2 regions of the Exiguobacterium sp. s152 genome follow, and region 1 is predicted to be linked to the other one. Evidence: a T-box and tRNA genes for the amino acid it is inferred to sense, from the RefSeq annotation. Region 1 holds a T-box; the other holds one or more tRNA genes.
What was found. A T-box is a leader RNA that pairs with one kind of tRNA and senses whether it is charged. The one in region 1 lies ahead of KNP72_RS05715 (valine--tRNA ligase), so its partner is inferred to be a tRNA-Val.

Region 1 (10,985 bases):
CGTATGCCGGCCACCAGTTCGGCCATTTCACAATGCTCGGTGACGGACGAGCACTCGTGCTCGGGGAACATGTCACCCCGAACGGCAAGCGTTTCGATGTTCAATTGAAAGGCTCAGGTCCGACCGAGTATTCCCGTGGAGGCGATGGACGGGCCGCTGTTGGACCGATGGTGCGCGAGTTCCTCATCAGTGAGGCGATGCACGCCCTCGGCATCCCGACGAATCGGGCGCTCGCCGTCGTCACGACCGGTGAGCCAATCATGCGTCAAGGACCGAAGCATGGTGCCATCTTGACGCGCGTCGCGTCGAGCCACTTACGCGTCGGCACGTTCCAATATGCCGCTGCGGCCGGATCGATTGATGATGTCATCGCTCTCGCCGACTATGCGATTCGTCGTCATGACCCTGACCTTGAAGGACAGCCGAATCGCTATGAACAATTCCTCGGCCGCGTCATCACCCGTCAGGCGAAGCTCATCGCGGATTGGCAACTCGTCGGATTCATCCACGGTGTCATGAACACGGACAACACGTTCATCAGCGGTGAAGGGATCGACTATGGCCCGTGTGCATTCATGGATACGTATCACCCGAACACCGTCTTCAGCTCCATCGACCGCGAGGGACGCTACGCCTATGCGAACCAACCATATATCGGGTCGTGGAATTTGGCCCGCCTCGCCGAGACGCTGTTGCCGCTCCTCGCTGACAAGCAAGAAGCCGCCGTCGATATCGCCAACAAGCTGTTGAACGACTACACGGAAACGTATAAAGAGGCGTACTTTACTGGGCTCGCCCATAAAATCGGGCTCTATGTCCGAAAAGACGGGGACGATGCACTGACGGACGAACTGCTCCGACTCATGATGGAGTCTGAGGCTGACTTCACGAACACGTTCCGAGCGCTCACACTCGACGACACGGACGCGCTCTTTTTTGCTAAACAGGACGACGGCAAGGCGTGGCTGTCCGCTTGGCAAAAACGCCTCGGGGAGCAAGGTCTCCCGGATTCAGACGTCATTCGGCTCATGCGTCAGCATAACCCGGCCGTCATTCCACGCAATCATCATGTCGAGGCCGCCCTCATGGCAGCCGAACGCGGTGACTTCGGTCCGACCCATGCACTGCTCGACGTATTGCGAAAGCCGTACGATTACGAAGCAGACTATGGACGATATGTCTCTCCCGGACCGCCTCGCAGCTATCCTTATCAGACGTTTTGTGGCACATGAACCATTCTGCTTCGGCAGGATGGTTTTTTTGGAACCTTTTTTATGTTCGAACGTAAAGTGGATAACATCACTTTTAGGAGGTTCAACATGCTTCTACTCACTTCACTCATTTCGTTAGGGTTTGCCTGCTTGATGTCAATCGAGCTATTGCAAGGACCTTTCATAGACGGCTGGGCATGGCTCATGCCCGCCTTTTTCTTAGCTGTTTCGTTTTCGACTTTCATGAGATATTTGAATAATTTTGATTGGGACGAATCGAAATGAAGATGACTGTCTTGCTCATGACGATTATCGTCGTGTCCACGTCCTATCTCGTCTACAGTTTTTATTTATCGTTGACGGGTCAGCCGATTCAGCCGCAAGTAACCGGACTCGCAATCGGCGCCTTGCTCACGTCATCTTATTTCGTGACAACCGGTCGCCTCCCGTTTTGGATAGAACCAGAGGAAGAGGACGTATAAAGGTTCTTTATTCCATCTTACTAGGATTCGGAAGCATCCTTTATGTCGTCTATGCCACTCATCTATTCCCCATTGGCCATCCTCAACCGCTCTTCTTGCATGTTTTGATTGCCACCACTGTATTTGGCATCATTTATATCGGACGCAAACACAACCCCGAACATCGATAACGATGCTCGGGGTTGTTCTTTCATATAGACTTATAGTCCGAAATGAATCATGTCCTTCTGTTCGACTTGGGCTTGAGCGATTTTCGAGATGAGTCGATGCAGTTCGTCTGATTCATGCGTGTACATTACCTGTTTGACAACTTGATAGAACAGTGCCAGTGACTCATGTGGAATGAGCGTGATCCCGCATTCGTCTAATCCGAATCCAGGACGGTCATAGGAGTGGAAATACGTGCGCATCTCGTTCAGCTCCTCGATAAACCCATCCACCCACTCTCCATCCACCGAGACACAGTCAAAACGTTCAGGTGTATACGTATCATATGATGATTGACGATTTGTTGAATCCAATACACCGAATTCGTGAGTGTACGACATAATATTCCCTCCTCCTGAATGATTGCTTACTTCATCGGAAAATCAGCCGACCACGTCTCCGGCAGCGAGTCCGAGAGATCGAGCAACACGTCTTCCGACACATTCCCGGTCACGACAATGAGCTTGCCTTGGTCCACATAATACAAACCGTTCCCTTCCGGCTGATTCAAGCGATACCGCTCGTTCGAAACGTCGCGCTGTTCAATCAATTCTCCATCGGCCACACTAAACGCATCGGTCACTAAAATCGTGATGCATTGCGTCTCATCATACAAAGTCCACATCTCCACCGGCCGCTCGAGCTGACTCATCTCGAAGTTGTCGACAAACAGCTCTTCTTCAGGTAAGTCCAGCCCGTGGCGGACTTTTTCGGCCGCCTCGGGAATCGTAAAGTTTTGAATCCCGTGCAACCCCCACTCCTCGTCCCGTGAATAGTTGAATACGCCGAACGAATCGTCGCGGTTTGGTAACTTAATGGCGATGAGTCCGAGGTCATCAATGACGGTTTCATAAATCACACCGTCTTTCGATGGTCGCTCGGACGTGCCATCTGTATATTGAAGCGTGTATTGGGACGTGACCGCATCGACTAGTCGAACGGTCCCTTTCGGCACGTCCTCAATCATCGAGCCGAACTCTTCTTTGTCCGTCATTACGGGAATATCCTTGGAAGACGTCTCTTCTGCACTTTCATTAATTGTCACTCCTAATTCCGTCGGTTCGATCGGTTCAGCTCGTTCCGCCACATACCCACCCAATCCCATCACAGCCAAACCTAAAATCATGCCGATTCGTCTCATGTCACTCCACCTTTGCATCGTCTCCTCTCCTAAATTCCACCAAACGACAAAAAAACCTTCTTCGGAGAACAGGTCTCCAAAGAAGGTTGATGTCTTACTTACGCAACTCTTCCAAACGGGCGCGAACCGCGTCACGTTTATCGAGGTAGTCTTTTTCTTTCGCCTTCTCTTCGTCGATGACGTGAGCCGGGGCCTTGCCAGTGAAGCCTGGGTTGCCGAGTTTCTTCTGAACGCGCTCGACTTCCTTCTCGTACTTCGCCACTTCTTTCTCAAGACGGGCGATTTCTTCTTCAAAGTTGATGAGGTCGGCGAGCGGGATGAACAGTTCCGCACCCGTCATGATGGCCGACATCGACTTATCAGGAGCCGTCAAGCCACGTCCGATTTCGAGCTCAGTCGCGTTCGTGAACTTGCCAATTGTTGCTTCGTTCGCGCTCAAGTAATCTTGAGTCGCCTCATCCGACGTCGAGATGAAGAGCTGAATCGGTTTCGACATCGGGGCGTTCACTTCCGAACGGATGTTACGGACCGAACGGATGACGTTCATGACCGCTTCAAACGCTGGTACCGAGTCCGCGAAGTGGAGCTCGTCGCGACGTGTCGGGTAGCTCGCACGGACGATTGAGTCACCTTCGTGCGGCAAGTGCTGCCAGATTTCCTCTGTGAGGAACGGCATGAACGGGTGCATGAGACGCATGATCGAGTCGAGCGTGTACGCGAGCACTGAACGTGTCGTCGCTTTCGCCGCCTCGTCCTCACCATAGAGCGTGAGTTTCGCCATCTCGATGTACCAGTTACAGAACTCTTCCCAAATGAAGTTGTACAAGTAACGGCCGGCTTCGCCAAACTCATACTTGTCGACGAGACGTGTCACTTGGTCGATTGTGTCGTTCAAGCGAGTGAGAATCCACTTGTCAGCGAGCGTCTTCTCACCTGACAAATCGATGTCCTCATACTTCATGCCTTCCATGTTCATAAGGGCGAAACGGCTCGCGTTCCAAATTTTGTTCGCGAAGTTCCATGTCGATTCGATTTTCTCCCAGTAGAAACGAAGGTCGTTCCCTGGTGTCGATCCCGTGAGGAGGAACCAGCGGAGTGAGTCCGCACCGTATTGGTCGATGACTTCCATCGGGTCGACGCCGTTACCGAGCGACTTCGACATCTTGCGGCCTTCCGAGTCGCGGATGAGACCGTGGATGAGCACGTCGTTGAACGGCTGCTTCCCAGTGAACTCGAGCGATTGGAAAATCATGCGTGATACCCAGAAGAAGATGATGTCGTAACCCGTGACGAGCGCGCTCGTCGGGAAGTAACGTTTGAAGTCTGCTGAGTCCGTATCCGGCCAGCCCATCGTCGAGAACGGCCAGAGCGCTGACGAGAACCATGTGTCGAGCACGTCTTCGTCTTGGTGCCAGTTCTCACTGTCCGCCGGTGCTTCTTTGCCTACATAAATCTCACCTGTCTCGTTATGGTACCACGCCGGGATGCGGTGGCCCCACCAGAGTTGACGGCTGATACACCAATCACGGATGTTCTCCATCCAGCGAAGGTATGTGCCTTCGAACCGCTCTGGGATGAAGTTGACTTTCGTATCATCATGTCCTTGTGCTTCGAGCGCAGCTTTCGCGAGCGGCTCCATGTCGACGAACCACTGTTTCGAAAGATACGGCTCGATGACCGCGCCTGAACGTTCCGAGTGGCCGACCGAATGCGTGTGCGGCTCGATTTTGACGAGCGTGCCGTCTGCTTCCAAATCTTTGACGAGTTGTTTGCGGCATTCAAAGCGGTCGAGCCCTTCGTACTTGCCGGCGTTCTCGTTCATCTTGCCGCCTTCGTCCATGACGAGGATGCGCGGGAGTTCGTGGCGGTTCCCGATCTCAAAGTCGTTCGGGTCGTGCGCCGGTGTGATCTTGACGCAACCTGTACCGAACTCCATGTCGACGTAGTCGTCAGCGACGATCGGAATCTCGCGGTTCATAACCGGAAGCATGATCGTCTTGCCGACGAGGTGCGCGTAACGCTCATCTTTCGGGTTGACGGCAACGGCCGTATCGCCGAGCATCGTCTCCGGACGCGTCGTCGCGATCTCGATGTGGCCTGAGCCGTCCGCAAGCGGATACTTCATGTGGTAGAATGCGCCTTCGACTTCTTGATAGATGACCTCGATATCCGAAACGGCCGTCTTTTGCGCCGGGTCCCAGTTGACGATATATTCGCCGCGGTAAATCAAGCCTTTCTCATAGAGGCGGACGAACACTTCCTGGACCGCTTTCGAGAGTCCTTCGTCGAGCGTGAAGCGCTCACGTGAGTAGTCGAGACCGAGGCCAAGTTTTGACCATTGGGCACGGATCGTATCGGCGTACTCGTCTTTCCATTCCCACGTCTTCTCGAGGAACTTCTCGCGTCCGAGGTCATAGCGCATGATGCCGTCCTCACGGAGCTTCTGTTCGACTTTCGCTTGCGTCGCGATCCCGGCGTGGTCCATCCCTGGGAGCCAGAGGACGTCATAGCCTTGCATGCGCTTGAGGCGCGTCAGCAAATCTTGGAGCGTCGTGTCCCATGCGTGTCCGAGGTGAAGTTTCCCCGTTACGTTCGGTGGCGGGATGACGATCGTGTACGGCTGTTTTGAATCGTCCTCGTCTGCTTTGAATACGTCGTTCTCTAACCAGTAGTCATACCATTTCGCTTCCGTCGCACTTGGATCGTACTTCGTCGGCATGGTGATTTCGTTTGTCTCGTTGGCCATATGCCCAACCTCCTCTAATAATGTGGACAAAAAAACGGCTACTCTCGTCCTTAACGCTAAGGACGAAAGAAGCCGTATCTTCCGCGGTACCACCTTAGTTCGCCACTTGTGGCGCCCTCAAAATCGAATAACGGTCGATGGACCGGACCTTCCTACTTCGTTCAAAAGGTCAGCTCCGAGGCGACTTCCGCACCATCCTTCGCGGCCTCGCACCAAGCGGCCGCGTCTCTGAAAATGGATGTTGATTGCGTACTATTCCTCATCGTAGCTTTTGTTCGTATCTGTTAAACAATTGTAGCGACAGAAGCTGTTTCCGTCAAGATTACAATGAAAACTCTTGTTGCAGCTCTTTGAACGTCGCCTCGACCGCTGCGAGCGTCAAGTCGATATCTTCGTCCGTGTGAACGGTCGAGAGGAACAATCCTTCGAACTGTGACGGTGGCAAGAACACGCCGCGCGCCGCCATCTTCTGATAGTAGGCGCGGAACAGGTCGAGGTTCGCCGTCTTCGCCTTCTCGAAGTTCGTCACTTTCTCGTTCGTGAAGAAGAATCCGAACATCGAGCCGGCCCGGTTCGTGTCGTGCGGGATGTTATACTTCTCGGCTGCTTTCGTATAGCCTTCGGCGAGACGGTCCGCTTTGCGTTCGAACTCGGCATAGTGCTCAGGCTTGAGTTGCGACAACGTCGTGTAGCCGGCGATCATCGCGAGTGGGTTCCCTGAGAGCGTCCCTGCCTGGTAAATCGGTCCTTGTGGCGCGATTTGTTCCATAATCTCGCGTTTCCCGCCATAGGCACCGACCGGAAGGCCGCCGCCGATGACTTTCCCGAGGCACGTCAAGTCCGGCGTCACGCCGAAGTAGCCTTGGGCACAGTTATAGCCGACCCGGAATCCGGTCATGACCTCGTCAAAGATGAGGAGCGAGCCGTACTGTTCCGTGATCTCGCGGAGTCCTTCGAGGAAGCCAGGTTGCGGTGGCACGAAGCCCATGTTACCGGCCGCCGGTTCGACGATGACACCAGCGATATCGTCGCCGAACTTCTCGAAGGCGATGCGGAGAGCATCCAAATCGTTATATGGCACCGTGAGCGTCTGGCTCGCCAAATCTTTCGGTACGCCCGGCGAGTCCGGGAGACCGAGCGTCGCGACGCCCGAACCGGCCTTGATGAGGAGCGAGTCGCCATGACCGTGGTAGCAGCCTTCGAACTTCAAGATTTTCGTCTTGCCCGTGTAACCGCGTGCGAGGCGGAGTGCCGCCATCGTCGCTTCCGTACCCGAGTTGACCATGCGCACCATCTCGATCGATGGGACGCGCTCGATGACGAGCTCGGCCATTTTCGTTTCGAGCTCGGTCGGTGTCCCGAACGTCCAGCCTTTCTCAGCTTGCTCTTGAATCGCCTTCGTGACGACAGGGTCGCGGTGGCCGAGGATGAGTGGTCCCCATGAGAGGACGTAATCGATATATTCGTTGCCATCGATATCGTAGATGCGTGAACCTTCACCGCGTTCAGCGAAGATTGGCGTCATGCCGACTGATTTATAGGCACGGACCGGGCTGTTTACCCCACCCGGCATGAGCGGACGTGCTTGTTCGAACGCCGCTTCTGAGCGTGTTTGTTTGTAGGTCATGCGTAGTCTCCTTCCAAATAGCGACAGACATCTTTTGCGAAATACGTAACGATGAGGTCCGCACCGGCTCGTTTGAAGCCGACCATCGTCTCCATGACGATGCGCTCTTCATCGACCCAGTCGTTCAAAGCGGCCGCTTTGACCATGGCGTACTCCCCACTCACGTTATACGCCACAATCGGCATATCGAGCGAGTCGCGCATGTCACGGATGATATCCATGAACGCGAGCGCCGGTTTGACGATCATGAAGTCTGCGCCTTGCTCGACGTCCGATTGTGATTCACGGAACGCTTCACGGCGGTTGGCCGGGTCCATCTGATAGCCTTTGCGGTCGCCTTCGCCAGGTGCCGATTGCGCTGCGTCACGGAACGGTCCGTAGTACGCCGATGCGTACTTGACACCGTAACTCATGATCGGGATATGGTTGAATCCGTTTTGGTCGAGCCCTTCGCGGATGGCGGCGACGAAGCCGTCCATCATCGAGCTCGGCGCGATGATGTCAGCGCCGGCTTGCGCTTGTGTGATCGCCGTCTGCACGTGAAGCGGTAGTGACGCGTCGTTATCGACGTCACCGTTCTTCACGATGCCGCAGTGGCCCGTCGACGTGTATTCGCACAGGCACGTGTCGGCGATGACCGTGAGCTGTGGCGCCCATTCTTTTACTTTGCGGATTGCCTCTTGGACGATGCCGTGGTCATGGTACGCCTCGCTGCCTTCCGGGTCTTTATGTTCCGGCACGCCGAACAAGAGCACCGATTGAATGCCGAGGTCGACGATCTCGTTGATCTCGTCCTCGAGACGGTCGAGCGAGAAGTTGAAGACGCCCGGCATCGAGCTGACTTCGCGTTTAATGTCTGTCCCTTCGATGATGAAGAGTGGGTAAATCAAATCTTCTTTCCGAACATGGTTTTCACGTACGAGTGCACGCATTGACTTCGATGAACGAAGACGACGATGACGGTCAAACTGGTTCATGAAAAATCCTCCCCTATACACTGTATTAATGCATCCATAGTATAACACTCAGGCACTCGGACCGGTAACGTCGACACTTCCCGGACGGCGCGCTCGGTCACTTCACCGATGGCGTACCACGTCCCGTGGAAATGGTCGAGGTATGGCGTGAGGGCATGGACGGCGGACGGGCTGAGGACGAGGAGCGCCTCGATTCCTTCGAGCGCCTCGACTTCCGTCTCTGTCAGTTCACGGCCGATTGTCTCATAGACGACCCAGTCGTGGACGTTTTCGAGCTTTGCCATATGCGCCGTGTTCGCCAAGTCGCCCCGGGCGAACAAGACGACCTCGTCTGCTTTTACGACAGTCGCAAGGTCACGGAACAGCGCCTCGCCTGTAAACGTCTCCGGCATGAGCGCGACGGTGAATCCTACGGTCTCGAGTGCTTGTTTCGTTTTCTCGCCGACGGCCGCGACTTTGACGTCACGCGGGACGTCACGGAGTGCCGGCACCGCTGTCTGGCTCGTCACGACGAGCCAATCGAATTGACTGATCGGCATCTGATTGTGCGTCAATCTCGTCTCGATGAGCGGGACGTGATGAACGGAAAGACCGCTCGCGGTGAGCCGGGCTCGCTGCGAAGCGGTCAGTCGTTTTGTCCCTGTGTACCAGACGTCACACATTGACCGAGGCGAGAATTTCGCGCCCGCCGCGTCCGAGCAAATCGTCTGCTACGTCTTTCCCGAGTGCGACCGCGTCTGACGACGTCTTCGTCACACGGAGCACTTCTTTGCCGTCGACCGAGGCGATGAGGCCTGTGAGTGTCACGTCGTCGCCATCGACCGTCGCATAACCGCCGACCGGTACGTGACAGCTGCCTTCGATTGCCTTGAGGAACGTCCGCTCGGCCGTTGCGGCTTTCGCCGTCACGTCGTCATGGAGCAATTGTAGAATTGCCGTCACTTCAGTGTCGTCCTTCCGGCTTTCGATGGCAAGCACACCTTGTCCGACGGCTGGGACCATCATATCGGCGTCAAGCGCTTCGAAGTCGACGCGGTCCGTCCAACCCATGCGCTCGAGCCCGGCTTTGGCGAGCAAGATGGCGTTGAAGTTTTCTGTCTCGAGTTTTTTAAGGCGCGTGTCGATGTTGCCGCGAATCCATTGAATGTCGAAATCCGGGCGGGTGGCGAGCATTTGAGCACCACGGCGCAGTGAGCTCGTCCCGATGACGGCACCTTCTGGGAGCGTCTCGAGCGTATAGCCGTTCTCGCAGATGAGCACGTCACGGGCGTCGACGCGTTTCGGCATGCAGCTGATATAGAGTTCTTCCGGCAACTCGGCCGGCACGTCTTTCATGCTGTGGACGGCGAAATCGATGTCACCAGCGAGCATCTGTTGCTGAATCTCTTTGACGAACAATCCTTTGCCGCCGACTTTCGATAGTTGCACGTCGACGATTTGATCCCCTTTCGTCACAATCTCTTTGATTTCGAACTCGTTTTGAGCTCCGGCTTTCTTCAATTGGTCGATGACCCATTTCGTCTGTGTCATCGCAAGTTGTGAGCGGCGTGAGCCGACGATAATTTTACGCATGATCGGTTATCCCCTTCATAGAAAAAGGCGACGAGATCCGCCGCCTTTTTTTGTTTTGTATTAGCGCATCAAGGCGCGAAGTGGTGCTTTCGCTGACATCGCTTCGGCTTCTTCCGTTTCTGGTTCGGCGTCAGGGACGTCGACATCCAGACCGAACGTCTCCACAAACTGATTGATGCGTGTGTTCGCATCCGGTTGCGCGGCGGCGTCTTTGATGTAATCAATCGGTTCACGAAGCATCTGGTTGATGATTGACTTCATATGCTTACCGATGACTTTTTTATCGCGGTCCGACAGATGATCGAGCTTGCGTTCGAGGCTTTCCATCGTCTCTTCTTGAATGTTGAGCGCACGGGCGCGCAATTCATTCATGATCGGGACGACACCGAGCGTGATGAGCCACGTTTGGAACTCTTGAATCGCCTCATCGATTTTGATTTCAATCTTTTCGGCTTCGATGAGACGGGCCGCCAAGTTTTTATTGACGATGCCGTTCAAGTCATCCACATCGAACAAGTGGACGCCCGGAAGCGCCCGGACCGCTGGATCGATATCTCGCGGCACGGCAATGTCGATTAATAACAGTGGACGTTCCCGGCGGAGCAATTGAGCTGCGGCGACGTCATCATAGGCGATGACCGCTTCTTTCGCACCGGTCGAGCTGATTAAAATATCGGCGTCAAGCAAGCCACAAGCAATCTCACGGATTGAGTGGGCCCGGCCTTTGAACTTGTCGGCGACCGCTTTCGCTTTGCTCTCGGTCCGGTTAAAGACCGCAATCTGTTTCGCACCGGCCTCGAACAAGTTGAGCGTCGTCAACTCGCCTGTCTCCCCCGCGCCGACGACGACGACTTGTTTGTCATCGAGCGACGAATACATTTCTTGGGCGAGCGTGACTGCTGCCGCGCTGACCGATACCGACATTTCCCCAATCTGCGTGTCAGTATGGGCACGTTTGGCGAGCGTCACGGCTTCTTTGAACAGTTTGTTGAATACCGTTCCCGTCGTCCCGTTCTCTTGGG
Region 2 (10,985 bases), on a different contig from region 1:
GCTGAAGAATTAATTGAAATCGGTGCGTGGGCGGCGAAAGAAGCGGGCTATAACATGATTATCGGGTACGGGTTCTATAAAGAGCCACGTTTTGATACACATGAGACGCACCAGTTCGTATATGACTCGCGCTTCTTACCGTTACCGGTGTTTGCGGCCGGAGAAACGGCAGACACGCGCCGTATCGCGACACGAGATGGGGGACGGCAGGCGAGTCGCTTGCTCACCGTCTTGAACGGCTTCGTACCGAACGGCGTCCCGATGACGAACTCTGGACTCGAACTGTATGAGACACAGCCGATGAACACCGGGCTCGACTGCCGACCGGAAGAAGCGTATCAACTGTTCCCGACCGATCCGTACTTTGGAAAGCTTGCTTTCTTCGATGCGTACCAGTTCCATTGGGATCATCCAGAGCGAGACGAGATGATCGAACTGATGCATCAAGTGGCCGAGGTGCGTCGTCGTTGGTTGGACGTCCTCGTCAACCCGAGTCATTTCGAACCGCTCGCCATGGCACATATGGATGCGCCGTTCATCGGCCTCGCTTGGTTGCGTCCGGATACGAACGAGACGCTTCTCGTCGTGGCCAATACGGATATGTACCAACCGCTGCAAGGGAAAGTCCTGCTCGACGGGGTGCGACGCCGTAACTGGAACGCGAGCCGTTTCGCCGAGATGGTGTACTCACCGACGTCATGGCCGTACGCCGAGCATTCGTTCGATGAGAATTGGGACCTGTGGGTCGATTTGAAGCCAGGCGAAGTAAAGATTTATGAGATGAAATAAGCAAATGCCCCGAACCGGTTTACCGGTTCGGGGCATTTTGGTTACATCGTCTGCTTCATGTAGTAGATGACAAATTCATCGAGCGGCATCGGTTTCGCATAGCGATAGCCTTGCATCGAATCACAGCCGATTTTTCGTAAGAAATTCTCTTGATACTCGGTCTCGACACCTTCGGCGACGAGCGCCATCCCGAGTTGCCGGGCCATCGCGACGATGGTCGCGGTGACGGTCTGATACTCTCGGTTTTCTTCGAGTTGCATCGTGAACTCGCGCGGGATTTTCAACTCATCAATCGGATAGCGGACGAGGTAGGCGAGCGAGCTGTAGCCGGTACCGAAATCGTCGATCGACAGTTTGATGCCAAGCGCCTTCAACTCGAGAATCCGAGTCAACACGCGATCGGACTGATGCGCCGCGACCGTCTCGGTCAACTCGAAGTTGAGTCGGCCGGGTTCGATTGGGAACCGTTCGAATAACGTCGTCAAATATTCGATTAAGTGCTCATCGAACAGTTGGCGAACGGATAGGTTGACCGATAGTTTTGGTAAATCGATATCGCCTTGCTCGAAAGCGTACATCAATTGGAACGTCTCATGAATCATCCAGCGGCCGAGATCATGGATATGCCCCGTCTCTTCGGCAATCGGGATGAACTGGCTTGGCGGGATGAAGACGCCGTCTCGTTGCCAACGCATGAGCGCCTCGGCCCCGATGATGGCTTTCGTCGAAGCGTCAACTTGAGGCTGAAGATAAAGCGAGATCTCGCCTTTCTCGAGGGCGGTATCAAGCCCTTCCATCAACAGTTTGCGCTCTTCTTTGTGGGCCCGCAATTCAGGAGCGAACAAAACGGTCTCGTTGCGTCCTTTGTCCTTCGCCTTATACATGGCAAGGTCGGCGTTCGACAGCAAATGCTTGAGCGTCGAGCCGTGTTCAGGATAGCGGACGATACCGATGGACGCGTGAATCTCGACGAGCGTCCCGCCCATGAAGTACGGCGGACGATAGACGGAGCGTCGTAACCGTTCGACGAGCATCTCATCGTCGTCATGCTCGGCGACAACGATGAATTCGTCACCACCGAGCCGGCCCGCACACTCGTTCGGCAACAGGGCGCCCCGCAGACGTTTACCGATATGTTGCAACAACTCGTCACCCATATGATGGCCGAATTGGTCGTTAATTTCTTTAAAACCGTCGAGGTCGGAGAACATGAGCGAGAACGGACGTCCTTCCGCGATCAGCCGTTCAATCTGTTCTTGCAGGGCGTAGCGGTTATGAAGCCCGGTCAGACTGTCATGGTTCGCTTGATAATAAATCTGTTCTTGTTGGACGATCATTTGAGTGATGTCCTTGACGATTGCATAGATGCCTTCGACTTCGCCGTCGATAATCATCGGAATGTTCATCAACTGCCACACCCGTTTCGCCCCGTCTTCGGTGACGACATCGACGTCGAGCGTCCGGGGGCGACCGTTCGTTAAATCGTGCAACACGGTCGCATAGGCGGACCGGTCTTTTTGTTCGATAATGTCTAAAATGTTGGAGCCGATCAACGTTTCCGTATCATGACCAAGCACCGAGCTGCCGGCCTCGTTCACAGACAACACTTCGCCATGGAGGTCGAACAAGAAAATCGGTTCGGCATGATAGGCGAATAGCGAGCGATACTGTTGTTCACGGACCTCAAGTTCATGCGCCTTTGTTGTCACCGCGACTTCGAGGTCAGTATTGACGGTATGTAAACGGTGACTGATCAATGCATTTTGTTTGGCGACGACGAACTGACGGATGAGCAGCAACAAGACTGCGTTCGCCGTCATCGAGTCGAGTACAGACGTGCCGAGCAAACGGTCCGAGGCGATCATGAACAGCATGACGATTGCGCTATAGACGACGTAGTCGAACACGGAGTCATAGACGAGGGCATCTTCTCTCGATTCATCAAACACGTAGCTGATGGAAATGATGAAAATGCTACTCACTTGAAGCAGGTGCAGCAACTCATGACCGATGCCGTTAAAGATGAGCAATTGGTTCAAAATCGAAGCGGTCGTGAAGCCGAGAATGCCGATCAACAAGAGCACCCGGAAAGTTTGGCCGACCGAGGTGATGCGATTCAAGTACAGGAAGCCGAGCATCATGTAGAGACTAATCAACACCATCTGTTCTTCAAACCCGTTCAAATGAGCCGCATAACGTGCTCCGTCGTTCGAATAAACGAACAGATGCAACGCCCCAATCAACAGGAAGCTGAACAAGGCGAAAATGTCGAACGTTCGCAGTTTCAATGTCCGAATTTCAATCGATTGCGTGATGGCAATCAGCGACATAATCAAATAAAAAAAGTTCTGAATGAACGGCATATGGTTGATTGTTGTCGATGCGCCAAAATGGTGTCCGACCAAATAAGCGATGAAGCAGACATTGCCGGCGCTAATCAGTAAATGTATGTAGCGTCGCATCCCGTGATTTTGAAACACGGCCGTCGCGCTAAAGACGGTCGCGATGAGTGTGACCGCCGTGAAATAGACGAACAAACTCGTCTCCCTCAAGGCGTAAGGGGTGAACAGAATCAATAAAAGTCCGAGAAAAAAGGTCCCGACGAGCAAAGCGGGGACTGTTTGGCGCAACGAGTGGTTGGTCAACTCATGCACCTCCTTCTGTATATGTCTAAGAGACTCACCATTATTATCGGATTGTTCATGCGTTTGTTACACAAAAAAATCGACAGCAAGTTGCTGTCGATTAAAGTGTATACGAATGTTCTTTGAAGTTACCGACGACCGAATCGATTTCAGAGACGGTGATGAACGCTTCTGAATCAATCTCGGAGACGATTTGACGCAGTTTTGGAATCTCGTTATTCTGGACGACGACATACAACATCTTCTTCGAGTCGTTCGAGTAACCGCCGGTCGCGTCCATAATCGTGACGCCGCGTTTCAAGTTTTGCTTGATGACGAGGTTGATTTCGTCGGCTTTCTTACAGATGATGAAACACTGCTTTTGCGCCGAGAAGAACCGGTGAATCGTCAACAACGTCCGCGACCGGACGAAACTGAGCACGAGCGCATACATGACGGCTTTAATGTCGAACGTGATGAACACGAGGATATAGACGATGATATCTTGTGTCAAAAAGATTTTCGGGAGTGATAAGTTCCGATTGTTCGTATAAATGACTTTCCCGAGAATGTCGAGTCCGCCGGTCGAAGCGCCTGCGAACAAGAGCAGGGCGAGGCCGAGTCCGGAGACGATGCCACTGAACACCGAGGCGACGAGTGGGTCATCGAGCGGTGTCGGCGGGATGAGTACGGGCAACGTGTCAATCAAAATGGATGATAAGACGACGACGAGTCCGGTCATGAGAATGAACCGTTTGCCTAAATATTTAATCCCGATAATGAAAAGGGGGATATTTAATAGAAGTTGGCTGAACCCGATCGGCGTGCCGAACAGTTCATTGATAATGAGCGTGATTCCGACGATACCCCCGGACCCGATTTCGTTTGGTTTGAGCAATAGACCGACAAAAATCGATTGTAGAATCGTTCCGGCGATGATGAACAAGGTCGTCTCGACGGCGATCCGTTTTCTAGTTTTTGCATACATAGATAATGGCTAGGCGCCATACGCCCCCTTTGAAATAAACTCATTCAAGCGTACTCCGACGATGTCGGAATTTCAAGCGTCGAATGATTACAATTCATTATGGAAGCGGTCGATATCACTTGCGAGCTGTTCATGAACGTAATCGATGACTTGAGCGTCATCGAATAAGCCGAGCGGAGCGTCATCCGGAATCGCGTCGAATGGGGACACGAAATATAGAATCGCAGCGACAAGAGCGTGTTGTTTGTCCGCCTGCATCTCGAACTGGTCGTTATAGAGGGCGCGCAACATATTGAGCAACTGTTTCATTTGGAAGTAGAGCGTCAGTTCTTCTTCCCGTTCGATATTGCTAATCTCGCTTGACGCGACATCGACTGTCACTTTAGCGAGAGCGAGTTCACCTTGGACCAAGAGATCACCCAATTTTTCTTTGTTGGTATATTCCTCGGTCGCGCTTGTTAAAAAGTGTGTGTACGTCGTTTTCCAATCTGACATGTATATTCCTCCTTCTGTCTTCATCTACTAATATGCCCGTTTTTGCGATTTGGTTGCAACTTTTCCGAAAATTTAAGAAAATAGAAATAAGTGAAAAAGGAGGAACTGTACATATGTCTACTGTAACCATGCCGACTGAGGCAGAATTTGCCCGCTACGCTGAGCTTGCCGTCAAAAAAGGCGTCAACATTCAGCCGGGCCAACAGCTTGAAGTCCGAGCTGATATTAGCCAAGCACCGCTCGTCCGTCAAATCGTGAAAGCAGCTTACGCGGCTGGCGCGAAACAAGTGTATGTGAACTGGAGCGACGAAGAGACGACGAAAGTCCGTTACTTCAACGCCCCAGCAGATGCCTTCAAAGAATACCCGGAATGGCTCAAGGCACGCTTTGAGCAATTGGCCGAAGAGAAGACGGCGTTCCTATCGATCGTCAGCGACGACCCGGACGCACTGAACGGCGTCGAGTCGTCACGTATCGCGGACTCGAACCGTGCTGCCGGCGTAGCGCTCGCGAAATGGCGCAAATATGTCATGAGCGACAATGTCAGCTGGTCAATCGTCGCTGGCGCTTCGGAAGCATGGGCGAAGAAAGTCTTCCCAGACCGTGAAGACGCCGTACCAGCCCTTTGGAAAGCGATTTTCGAAGCGACGCGCATGGACCAACCGGATGTCGTCGCGGCGTGGGATACGCATGACGCATCGCTCCGTGAACGCGCGACGTTACTCACGAACAAGAAGTACACGAAGCTCCATTACAAAGCACCGGGCACGGAATTGACGATCGGCTTGCCGAAGAAGCACGTCTTCCTTGGCGGCGGCGGTCCGAACATCGACGGTGTCGATTTCATCGCCAACATGCCGACCGAAGAAGTGTTTACGCTCGCCGATAAAGATTCGGTCGAAGGACACGTCTCGAGCACGAAACCGCTCAGCTATAGCGGCAACTTGATCGATGGATTCACGCTCTGGTTCGAAGGCGGGAAAGTCGTGAAAGCGGAAGCGAAACAAGGACAACAGGCACTCGATGAGTTGTTGAACCTCGATGAAGGGGCGCGTCGCATCGGAGAAGTCGCGCTGGTGCCGGACGACTCACCAATCTCGAACTCGGGTCTCCTTTTCTATAACACATTGTTCGACGAGAACGCATCGTGTCACTTGGCGCTCGGACGCGCCTACTCGACATGTCTCGAAGGCGGACCACAAATGTCAGCCGAAGAGCTCGCCGAGAATGGTGCGAACGACTCGATGACACACGTCGACTTCATGATCGGCTCGGCCGAGATGAACATCGACGGCGAACTCGAAGACGGTTCACGCGAAGCCATCATGCGTGACGGCAACTGGGTCATCTAATCAAGCAAGAGACGAATCCCTTCGTGGAATTCGTCTCTTTTTTCATGTCAATTCATAGAGGAAGGCGAGAGCGTTCGGTAGCCGTCGCCGCCACGCGATTTCATTATGGACGGCACCGGGCTCGACCTCATAGCGGAAGGCGATTCCTGTTCGCGCGATCGTCTCGACGAGTTGCGCGTTCGTATATAAGTAATCCTCAGGCGTGATCGGTCCGCTCGTCTCGTTCGTCCCGATGTCCATATAGAGGCGCGCCGTCACATCGGCCTGCTTCACTTCCCGAATGAGTGAGTCGAGATTGGCCCATGCGGCCGTCGAGAGCGAGCCGACGCGCCGGATGGACGGATAGGCCGTCATCATATAGAGCGAGATGACCCCGCCCATCGAGCTGCCCATCACGCCGACGTCGTCCGGGTCGGTCGCGTAGCGTTCATCAATCCATGGCTTTAACTCTTGCATGAGCCAGTCGGCGTAAGCCCGACCTCTCCCGCCGAGCGTGGGCCGTGTCTTGGCGAGTTCTGGTCCGATTCGGCGATATAGCATCTCGTCTTCATAAAACGAATACTCATCGTAGCGGTCGAGCCAGTCCGGGGCACTCGCGATGGCGACGACCATGAGCGGCAATTGCAAGTCCTCGATGTGGCGGTCGATTGACCAACCTTCGCCGATCGTGGCGGTCTTGCCGTCGAACACGTTTTGACCGTCGTGCATATAGAGGACCGGGATTCGTTCGTCAGCCGACACGAAGTCGGGACGATAGACACGGACAATCCGCTTCCGGCCACGTATGGCCTCGGTCGGTAAGGTGAAGCTGAATTGGTCGAGCATATAAAGCGCTCCTTTCGCAGTCAACTGGTTTTAGTTTGCCGGGTGTGGACGAGAAATACAATCGCGACACTTGACTACCTACCGTTCGTTAGGTAAAGTGATGAGAGAAGAAAGGGGACGACAGAGCATGAACACGAAACAACGGATTGAACTCGCGGCACGACGGCGCTTTGCGCTTGAAGGGTATGAAGGACTATCATTAGCGGCACTAGCCGAGGACGTCGGCATTAAGAAAGCATCGTTATACGCTCATATCGAAGGAAAAGAGCAATTGTTCAAACAAGTCGTCGAGGACATGGCAGATCGTTACGATCGCGTCTGGCGAGAAGCGCGGGACGCCACTGAGGGCGCGGCACCGCTCGAACGGATCGAGGCCATCGTCGAGACGTTGATTCGCTTCTTTGAAGAAGAGGAGACATGGATGCTGACAAAGCGGATGTTGCTCGTCCCGCCGCCTGAATTGCGATCGTTCATCGAGACGACGCTCGGGTCGGTCGAGACGGACTTGCAAGCGTTTGAGAAAGAACAGTTTCGATTGGCGATGGAGCAAGGGGCGTTACCCGAACAGTCGCTCGAGGACGTTTACGATGCCTACTATTGTTTTCTCGACGGCGCGCTCATCTCACTCTTCACGCTCAAGACGAATCGCGTCAAGCGGCAACAGGCCGCATTCACCATCTATAAGAAAGGAGTCGGATGGACGTGAAACAAGATCAAATGGCCTGGGTTTGGCTCATTCTAGCCGGCCTGCTTGAAATCGTCTGGGCCACGACGATGAAACTGTCGAACGGCTTCACGGTGCTCGGTCCGAGCGTGGTGACCGTTCTCTTATTAGTTGTGAGCTTTGGGCTGTTGGCGATGTCGTTCCGGACGTTACCGGCTGGGACCGGTTACGCAGTGTTCACCGGCATCGGGGCCGTTGGAACGGTCATCGTCGGTGCGGTCTTGTTCGACGAGGCACTGACCGGCATGAAGCTCGTCTTTATCGCGACGCTCCTCATCGGTGTGATTGGACTGAAACAAGTGACAGGAGGGGAATCGGCATGAGTTGGGTATTTTTGATTGGCGCGGGTCTTGCCGAGATGATGGCGGTCTTTTGGATGGGAAAATCGAAAGGCTATCAGATTGTTAAATGGTCGATCTTGTCCGTCGGAACGTTTGCCTTAAGTTTTTATTTGTTGTCGCGCTCTCTCGAGACGCTCCCGCTCGGGCTTGCGTATTCGATTTGGGTCGGGATTGGGGCGGCCGGCGGCGTCGTGCTCGGTATGCTGTATTTGAACGAATCTCGAGACCGGTGGCGCATCTTTTTTCTTTTGCTCATTATCGGGAGCGTCATCGGATTGAAAGTTGTCGCCTAATTAGGATTGAATCGAAATAAAAACGGGAATTGAATAGTTCAGACTGTGAACGAAAGGGGCGAGGACGATGAGTCATATCAAACTGCAATCCGAGCGTCTACGACTCGAACCTTACACGATTGCTGATTTTTATTTCGTGAAATCGCTACTCCAAGATCCGCGCGTGATGCGTTTCATTAGCCCGGATGGGAAGCCATATACGGATGAACAGACGATCGAATGGTTCGAGCGCCAGTTGGCCCGCTATCAGACGGGTCGTCAAACCGGGTTGCTCAAATTGATGTCGCATGAAAATGACGAGCCAATCGGTCATGCCGGCACGTTGCTCCATGAACTCGACGGCACGATTGAACTTGAAGTCGGATATTGGCTGGCGCCGAAGCATTGGCATATGGGCTACGGACGCGAGGCAGCGGCTCGTCTCATGCGTCATGCGTTCGAAGAAGGTGAGAAAGAGATCATTTCCTTGATTCATCCGGATAACGTCCCATCGCAACGGGTCGCGAAAGCGAACGGACTGCATTGGGATCGGGATACCGAATATCAAGGCATGCTCGTCTCGGTATATGCCGGTGATTTAGAACGGTTGTGCCGCCATATGAAACGGGAAGAAATGACGCGTTAAAAAAAAGTGAATAAAGTTTTAAAAAACAGTTGCCAAGGCATTAGTTTCTTGATATATTAATAGTGTCCTTAAGAGAGGACACGACCTGATTCTGTAGCTCAGCTGGGAGAGCGCTACCTTGACAGGGTAGAGGTCGCTGGTTCGAGCCCAGTCAGAATCACTTGGGTGCCAAACCCGATGCGAAACCCATAGGAACGTGGGTTTCCGCGACGCCACTTCTTGCGAGAAGTGGCTTTTTTTTGTTTTTCTTTCAATTGACAGCCTACATAAACAGTTGGTATATTCCTCTCAATACATACAGAAACGGGGAATTATACGATGGTCTTAACTAGAACAATCGTCAACGCGGCGTTGATCGTGATTGGTACATTACTTGGACTCTTGTTTCACCGCATCCCCGAACGAATGAAAGAGACGGTCACCGCAGCCATCGGTCTCGCCGTCGTCTTACTTGGCGTGCAAATGGGGATGAAGAGCGAGAACTTTTTAATCGTCATCGGCAGTCTCGTCATCGGGGCCGCCCTCGGCGAATGGTGGAAGCTTGATGAAAAATTGAACGAGGTCGGCTATCAATTGGAACGCCGTCTCGGCGGCAAGAGCAAGTCGAGTATCGCCGAAGGGTTCATCACGGCGACGCTCATCTTCGTCATCGGGGCGATGGCTGTAATCGGCGCGCTCGACAGCGGGTTGCGCGGGGATCATGACGTCCTCTATACGAAAGGATTGATTGACGGTTTCACGGCACTCGTCCTCAGCTCGACGCTCGGCATCGGGGTCATGTTCTCGGCAGTGCCTGTGCTCTTATATCAAGGAGCAATCGCCTTGCTCGCCATTCAAATCATGAAGTTCATCCCGGAGTCGCTCATGGATGACTTTATTTTAGAGATGACGGCGACCGGTGGTGTCATGATTGTCGCAATCGGGTTGAACTTGGTCGGCATCACGCGGATCCGTGTCGCGAACTTATTGCCGGGAATCTTGATGGTCGCGGTCATCGTCTCTATCTTACATATCGTCCAATAAAAAAATCCGAGAGACGCGATGCGTTTCTCGGATTTTTTCAATTCTTCGGTTGTTCGACTTCTTCTCTCGCACTTTCGCGAAGGGCCGACGCCATGACGTCTGCTAAATCGCGCGAGCGGAGCACACCGACACCGCGGTCGGTCGGACCGTCTGGCGCGGCCACGTCCGCAATCAAGTCGTTCGTCGGCCGTGTCTCGTGAAGCAACAGTTCAGCCGATCCTTTCATCGCCTGGGCGACGATTTGGCGCGCCGTCGCTTCATCGAAACCGGCATCGGTCAAGACGGGCGTCATCGAACCGACGATTTCATAAAAGAAAGCGGGGCTGCATCCGGCGGCAGCCATGAAGGCGGACATCGTCTTCGCATCCGTCACGGCCGTCCGTCCGACGCGTTCAAACAGCGCCGTCGTGGTCTCACGGACCGTATCATCGGTCTCTGGGCCGAACCAGAGTCCGGTCATCCCGCTCCGATAAGCGACTGGGGTATTCGGCATCGCGCAGACGGCAGGGAGACCTGACGCCTCTTCAATCTCGCTCGGTTCGATATGAGCTGCTACGGAGACGAGGAGCGGTGTGCTCCACGTTTTAGATTGCACATAAGGCATGACCCCGTCCGGCTGCATCGCGAGGACGACGATGTCATACGCGTTGACATCCTCTTCGTCGACGATTTGCACACCGAGCTCAGCTTGGAGCGCTGTCAAACGGGTCCGGTCACTCCGGTTCGTCATGGTGATTTGTTCAGGCGACACACCTGAGGCAAGCCATCCGCGCACGAGTGACTCACTCATCGATCCTGCACCTACCATTAAAATATTCATTCTCGTCACCTCTTCATATAGATTCGGTCATATATATGTTGTTTATCATAACAAATGATCCGGTAAATAGCGCCCATCGTGCTCAA

Region 2: it has a tRNA-Val gene. The T-box ahead of KNP72_RS05715 (valine--tRNA ligase) is inferred to sense a tRNA for this amino acid. The anticodon was not compared.

The regions. Positions count from the first base shown of each region.
Region 1 is NZ_JACSLX010000002.1:325,248-336,232, forward strand. It holds gene KNP72_RS05695 (protein adenylyltransferase SelO) at 1-1,232, shown strand, start outside; gene KNP72_RS05700 (hypothetical protein) at 1,493-1,693, shown strand; gene KNP72_RS05705 (hypothetical protein) at 1,894-2,148, opposite strand; gene KNP72_RS05710 (hypothetical protein) at 2,268-3,059, opposite strand; gene KNP72_RS05715 (valine--tRNA ligase) at 3,136-5,787, opposite strand; T-box leader at 5,843-6,062, opposite strand; gene hemL (glutamate-1-semialdehyde 2,1-aminomutase) at 6,110-7,414, opposite strand; gene hemB (porphobilinogen synthase) at 7,411-8,391, opposite strand; gene KNP72_RS05730 (uroporphyrinogen-III synthase) at 8,388-9,053, opposite strand; gene hemC (hydroxymethylbilane synthase) at 9,046-9,963, opposite strand; gene hemA (glutamyl-tRNA reductase) at 10,024-10,985, opposite strand, start outside.
Region 2 is NZ_JACSLX010000005.1:70,147-81,131, forward strand. It holds gene KNP72_RS10360 (alpha-amylase family protein) at 1-789, shown strand, start outside; gene KNP72_RS10365 (putative bifunctional diguanylate cyclase/phosphodiesterase) at 831-3,434, opposite strand; gene KNP72_RS10370 (YitT family protein) at 3,535-4,401, opposite strand; gene KNP72_RS10375 (YkvA family protein) at 4,489-4,896, opposite strand; gene KNP72_RS10380 (aminopeptidase) at 5,010-6,248, shown strand; gene KNP72_RS10385 (alpha/beta hydrolase) at 6,291-7,073, opposite strand; gene KNP72_RS10390 (TetR/AcrR family transcriptional regulator) at 7,201-7,779, shown strand; gene KNP72_RS10395 (DMT family transporter) at 7,791-8,120, shown strand; gene KNP72_RS10400 (DMT family transporter) at 8,117-8,431, shown strand; gene KNP72_RS10405 (GNAT family N-acetyltransferase) at 8,499-9,056, shown strand; tRNA gene KNP72_RS10410 (tRNA-Val) at 9,144-9,216, shown strand; gene KNP72_RS10415 (DUF554 domain-containing protein) at 9,375-10,079, shown strand; gene KNP72_RS10420 (pyrroline-5-carboxylate reductase family protein) at 10,117-10,899, opposite strand.